Magnetofaba australis IT-1: one gene and its partner. The protein of the gene in region 2 interacts with the protein of the main gene of each other region in a pairwise test. Links are inferred from orthologs where the notes say so. Each region holds a gene or a part of one and is shown on either strand. Other genes may lie near its edges.

Region 1 (3,214 bases), on a different replicon or contig from region 2:
CAGGTTCACCGAGTCGGTCCGCATGTAGGAGATCAGACCGACTACTTCCTTCTTGCCCTCGGCGTTGCGAATCTCCAAGCCCTCATAGAGCTTCTGCGCCACAGTCATGGTCTTCTTGGCGGAGAAGCCCAATTTGCGCGAAGCCTCCTGCTGCAGCGTGGAGGTGATGAAGGGGGGCGCCGGTTTGCGCTTGGTCTGCTTCTTTTCGATGCTGGTGACGGTGAGGGGCTTGTCGGCAATGGCTGCGGTCAAGCTCTTGGCGCGCTTCTCATCGGCGATGGAGAACTTATCCAGCTTCTTGCCATCGGCCACCGCCAAACGCGCGTCAAACGTACGCTGTTGACCCTCCTTGGCCACACTGGCGGTGATGCTCCAATACTCCTGAGGCTTGAACGCCGTAATCTCCTCTTCGCGCTCGCACACCAGACGCAGGGCCACCGACTGCACGCGCCCGGCGGAGAGACCCCGCCGCACCTTTTTCCACAGCAGTGGGCTGAGGTTAAAGCCCACCAGATAGTCCAACGCCCGACGCGCCTGCTGGGCGTTGACCATATCCATATCCATGTCGCGGGCGTTGGCCACGGCGTCCTGGATCGCTTTTTTGGTGATCTCGTGGAACACCACCCGTTTGACCGTCTTATCCTTGAGGAGCTTCTTCTTCTCCAGCACCTCATGCACGTGCCAGGAGATCGCTTCCCCTTCGCGGTCAGGGTCAGTGGCCAGCAGCACTTCGTCGGCGCCTTTGACCGCAGCGGTCAACGCCTCCACATGTTTGGAGGAGGTTTTGGGCACCACGTAGCGCATGGCGAATCCGTTATCGACGTCAACGGAGCCATTCTTACTGGGCAAATCGCGGATATGGCCATAGGTGGCCACCACCTTATAGCCGCGACCGAGAAATTTGTTGATGGTTTTCGCCTTGGCGGGCGATTCCACAATGACGACAGCGGACATGAAGGCACCGAACGCTGAAAAGAGGTTGAATCGAAAGCTGAATGAGAATCAGCGGCTGAATTTGCGTCCCACAGGTATGGACCGATCGGACATGCGGACGCAACGCTCTTTTTTGATCCACCAACCAAAAATGCGCGGGTAATGTCAAAAATATAGTATAGAAATCAGGATTTTAATAATTCTATGAAATTCCCGGGGCAACGCTGAATCCGGCTTTCCAACTCCAATTGCAACAGTGTGGAGGCCATTTCCGCCGCGCTCAAATGGGCGTTTCGGGTCAACTCATCCACATGTAAACGACCACCAGCGAGTAATTTCAACAGAGTCTGTTTATCGCTGGATTGTTCAGTGGAATCATCATGCACCGGCGCTGGGGTTGCTGATTTCTGAGCAACTGGCGGCGCAGGCGCAGAAGGGGCGGACTCCTGCATCAACGGCAGTTGCGGCATAACCGGCGCAGGCGGCGGGGCCACCGGCGTGCGACCCAATGACCACTGCAGCTCTTCCAGCACATCCTGCGCCGACTCCACCAGCCGCGCGCCATCCTTGATCAGACGATTGACCCCTTCGGCGCGATAATCCCCCACCGGGCCGGGCATGGCGTAGACGTCGCGGCCTTGCTCCAGGGCGGTGCGGGCGGTGATCAGGGAGCCGGATTTGACCGCCGCCTCCACCACCACCACACCCCGCGACAGACCGCTGATGATGCGATTGCGCCGTGGAAATCCGCCCGGATGCGGCTGCGAACCCAACGGCAATTCGCTAATCAGGCAGCCATGCTGAATAATGCGCTGTTTGAGTTTGCGATTGGGCTTGGGGTAATCCACATCCAAGCCCGTAGCGACCACCGCCACGGTGCCGCCGCCATTATCCAGCGCCCCCGCATGGGCCGCCGCATCGATGCCCAGCGCCAACCCGCTCACAGTGATCAGATCGGCCTGCGCCATCTCCCCCGCCAAGCGCCGCGCCTGACGTAAGCCGTTCTGACTGGCGGCGCGGGTGCCCACCATGGCCACCAGATTCTCCCCATGCAGCTGGGTGATGTCGCCCTGGGCGAACAGCACCGGCGGCGGATCATGAATCTGCGCCAGTTGTGGCGGATAGTCCGGCGAACCGATGCCAATCAGGCGCACGTTCATCGCTTTGAGCCGATCCAACTCAGCAATCACCGATGTTTCATCGGCAACGTGTCCCAGCTTTTTCGCCGCTTGAGGCTTCAACCCGCCACGGCCCAGCAGCAGTTCCGGCCAGGCGTCCAGAATCGCCATGGGCGAGCCAAAATGGTGGAATAAACGACATAAGGTAACTGGCCCCATGCCTGGAGTTCTTAACAGGCGCAGCCAGGAGATATGAGCCTTGGGATAATCGCTCATGACAGATCAGGCCTTTTGACCAATACGCGGCTCTTCGCCATGGATGATGCGAATAATATTGGCCCGATGTTTCCAAAGAATCCAGGGAGTAATCATGGCGCCGCCCACTACAGCCGCCGGATTGCCAAAAAAGTGCGCCACCAAAGGCAGAGGAATGAAGGCCAGAATCGCCGCCAATGAGGAGATGCGGAACAGTTTGGCCGAGGCCAGCCAGATAACTGCGGTAATCACGCCCACCCATGGCGTCCACGCGAGAAATACCCCCAACGCGGTGGCCACCCCTTTGCCGCCGCGAAAGCGCAGATAGATCGGATAGCAGTGGCCGACAAACACCAACAAGGCGCCAGCAATGGTCACCACCGACTCCGCGCCAAACAGCCACACGCCCAAACCGGCCATGGCCGCGCCCTTGAGCATATCCAGCGCCAGCGTAGCGGCGCCGGCCTTTTTGCCTGCCGTGCGCAGCACATTGGTGGCGCCAATGTTGCCGCTGCCGCGCTGACGGATATCGCCTGCGCCGGTGAGCTTGGCGATCACCAGGCCAAACGGCACCGCTCCCAGCAGATAGGCGGAAAATAGATAAATGATTTCTGTTGGTTGTAAATTTATCATGGTTGTCACATCACATCGGCCAACTGGGGATCATCGGCTTGATTGGGATCGAAGCCATTGTTGCCCAGCCACAGTTTGCGCACGCCGTCACGAGTGCGCAGACGCCACTCCAGATCCTTGGCGGCGCGCCACACCAGCGGCTGAAAACGTTTGAGCAGATCCGCCTCTGGAGGGTTCAGCAGCACCGGACCCGAGCCGCCGCGCCACTGCTCAAGCAGATTGGACTCCTGGGCGGCGGTTTGCGTGATTCCTACAGTCAAAATCCGTTCAGCGCG
Region 2 (3,099 bases):
TTGAGATTGACGGTGACGCGGCTCTCCAGATCGCTATTGCGATAGAGAAACGCCATGATGATTTCCGGCTCGTCATTGCGTGAGCGCGGCTCCAGCACGATGCGCAGGGATTCGTCGGACTCATCGCGCACCGTGCTGAGAAACGGGCACTTGCGATCCATGATCAGCGCGGCGATGCGTTCAATCAGCTTGGCCTTCTGCACCTGATAGGGAATTTCGGTGATCACGATGCGCCACAGACCGCGCCCCAGATCCTCCTTCTCCCAGCGCGCGCGGAGACGCAGACTGCCGCGCCCCTCCTGATACACCTCGCGAATCTCATGGGCTTCGGAGACCAGCAAACCGCCGGTGGGGAAATCGGGCCCCGGCAGCTTGGTCATCAACTCGGCCACGTCCACTTGCGGCTTGCGGATCAGCATCAAGCAGGCGTCGAGGATCTCGCCGACGTTGTGCGGCGGCACCGAGGTGGCCATACCCACGGCGATGCCGGCCGCGCCATTGGCCAACAGGTTGGGGAACCGCCCCGGCAGCACCACCGGCTCCTCGCCGGAGCCGTCGTAGGTGGGGCGGAAGTCCACCGTATCCATCTCCAGATCTTCCAGCAGCGCCCGCGCCACGGCGGTCAGACGCGCTTCGGTGTAACGCATGGCGGCGGCGCCGTCGCCGTCGATGTTGCCGAAGTTGCCCTGCCCGTCCACCAGCGGATAGCGCACGGCGAAGTCCTGCGCCAGACGCACCATGGCGTCATAGGCGGCCTGGTCGCCGTGGGGGTGGAATTTACCGATCACGTCGCCCACCACGCGGGCGGATTTCTTATATGCTGAATTGGGATCCAGCCGCAGCGCGCGCATGGCGAAGAGGATGCGCCGATGCACCGGCTTCAGGCCGTCGCGGGCGTCGGGCAGCGCGCGGCCGACGATGGTGGAGAGCGCGTAGGCCAGATAGCGTTGCTCCAGCTCCTCGCGGAGAGAGGCGTCCTGAACGGAAGGGTCGGTATCGCGCATGGGGTCTCGTGGGGACGGAGTTACAGAGCAGAAGATCGTCAAACTCACGACGCGCGCCGCCAGAGCGTTGGCGGCGCGCGTCGCATCAGCGCAGCGTCATGCTTCCTCTATATATAAGGAAGGCGTCACTCTTCGTCGGCGGCGGCGCTTTCAGCCGGAGCCGAGCCATGCTTGGGCGCCAAACCGTTCTGCACGCGGATCTGATCTTCCAACGCGTGCAGGGAGGCGGGATTCTCGGTCATATAGCGTTTGGCGTTCTCGCGCCCCTGACCGATGCGCTCGCCATTATAGGAGTACCAGGCGCCGGACTTCTCCACCAAGCCGGCGTCCACCGCCATATCCAGAATCTCGCCGGAGAGCGACACCCCCTCGCCATAGGTGATGTCGAATTCGCACTGGCGGAACGGCGGGGCCATTTTGTTCTTCACCACCTTCACCCGGGTGCGCGAGCCCACCACCTCATCCTTATCCTTAATCGCCGAGATGCGACGGATATCCAGACGCACCGAGCTGTAGAACTTCAGCGCGTTGCCGCCGGTGGTGGTCTCGGGGTTGCCGAACATCACGCCGATTTTCATGCGAATCTGGTTGATAAACAGCACGATGCCGTTGGTGCGGGAGATGCTGCCGGTGAGTTTGCGCAGCGCCTGGGACATCAGGCGCGCCTGCAGACCCACGTGGGAGTCGCCCATCTCGCCTTCGATCTCGGCGCGCGGGGTGAGCGCGGCCACCGAGTCCACCACCACCAGATCCACCGCGCCACTGCGCACCAGCATATCGGTGATCTCCAGCGCCTGCTCGCCGGTGTCGGGCTGGGAGATCAGCAGCGCGTCCACATTCACCCCCAGTTTGCGGGCGTAGGTGGGGTCGAGGGCATGCTCGGCGTCGACGAAGGCGGCCACGCCGCCCGCCTTTTGGATCTCCGCCGCCGCATGCAGCGCCAGGGTGGTCTTACCGGAGGATTCCGGGCCGAAGATCTCCACCACGCGCCCACGCGGCAGGCCGCCGATGCCCAGCGCCAGATCCAGCCCCAACGAGCCGGTGGAGACGGCGGGGGCGTCCACCACGGCGTCCTCGCTCATGCGCATGATGGAGCCCTTGCCGAACTGACGTTCGATTTGGGAGATGGCGGCGTCAAGCGCTTTGGCTTTCTCTTTATCCATGGACATGCGGACTCCTCGACAGGCGAATATCGGGTTATGTGAGACGATCAGGTTGTATGAAAAGGCGCGCGCTCGACCACAAGCGGGAGCGCGCAGCCCGCCTGTTATACCAAGCTGCGGGCCCCGACCCCAAGGGGCGTTGTTCGCAGCGCGCCATTCCGGGCGTTGCCCGCCTTGCGCCCGGCGGTATACTCTGGCCGGGCCATCGTCGATGGCGCCGGACAAATCATTGACCCATATGAGGGGATTGGATAACGCCATGGACATTTCCGAACTGCTCGCGTTTAGCGTCAACAATAAAGCCTCCGACCTGCACCTGTCCGCCGGCATGCCGCCGCTAATCCGCGTGGATGGCGACATCCGCCGCATCGACGTGCCGCCTCTGGATCACGACACCGTGCACGGCATGGTGTACGACATCATGAACGACAAGCAGCGTCGCGACTACGAGCAGGAGCTGGAGGCGGACTTCTCCTTTGAAGTGCCCAATCTGGCCCGTTTCCGCGTCAACGCCTTCGTGCAGAATCGCGGCGCCGGCGCGGTGTTCCGCACCATCCCCTCGGAGATCCTCACCCTCGAACAGCTCAATTGTCCGGAGATCTTCAAAGAGTTCGCCGCCACCCCGCGCGGCCTGGTGCTGGTGACTGGCCCCACTGGCTCGGGTAAGTCCACCACCCTGGCGGCCATGGTCGACTATAAGAACAAGACCGAGTATGGCCACATCCTCACCATTGAGGACCCCATCGAATTTGTGCACCAGTCGCAAAAGTGCCTGATGAACCAACGTGAGGTGCATCGCGACACCAAGAGCTTCAACAACGCCCTGCGCTCGGCTCTGCGCGAAGACCCCGACGTGATTCTGGTGGGCGAGATGCGCGACCTGGAGACCATCCGTTTGGCGCTGTCGGCGGCGGAGACCGGTCACTTGGTGT

The links.
Region 1: the proteins of recA (region 2) and dprA interact in binary tests that used the Bacillus subtilis proteins (3 or more experiments, as listed by UniProt). The link is inferred for Magnetofaba australis IT-1 from one-to-one orthologs.

The regions. Positions count from the first base shown.
Region 1 is NZ_LVJN01000021.1:504,411-507,624, reverse strand. The notes cover bases 224-3,118. They hold dprA (DNA-processing protein DprA), read right to left. Parts: upstream 2,328-3,118; coding sequence 1,119-2,327; downstream 224-1,118. Other genes in these bases: dctP (TRAP transporter substrate-binding protein DctP), read right to left, coding at 2,945-3,118; plsY (glycerol-3-phosphate 1-O-acyltransferase PlsY), read right to left, coding at 2,334-2,939; topA (type I DNA topoisomerase), read right to left, coding at 224-954. Outside these bases: more of topA, read right to left, coding at 1-223; more of dctP, read right to left, coding at 3,119-3,214. UniProt on the Bacillus subtilis protein: Protein that helps load RecA onto ssDNA during transformation. Binds cooperatively to circular ssDNA, is able to bridge different segments of DNA. Favors the loading of RecA onto SsbA- or SsbB-coated ssDNA and formation of RecA-DNA filaments.
Region 2 is NZ_LVJN01000019.1:445,063-448,161, reverse strand. What follows is about bases 149-2,928. They hold recA (recombinase RecA), read right to left. Parts: upstream 2,168-2,928; coding sequence 1,130-2,167; downstream 149-1,129. Other genes in these bases: MAIT1_RS11280 (type IV pilus twitching motility protein PilT), read left to right, coding at 2,427-2,928; parC (DNA topoisomerase IV subunit A), read right to left, coding at 149-1,004. In the rest of the region: more of parC, read right to left, coding at 1-148; more of MAIT1_RS11280, read left to right, coding at 2,929-3,099. UniProt on the Bacillus subtilis protein: Multifunctional protein involved in homologous recombination, DNA repair and competence.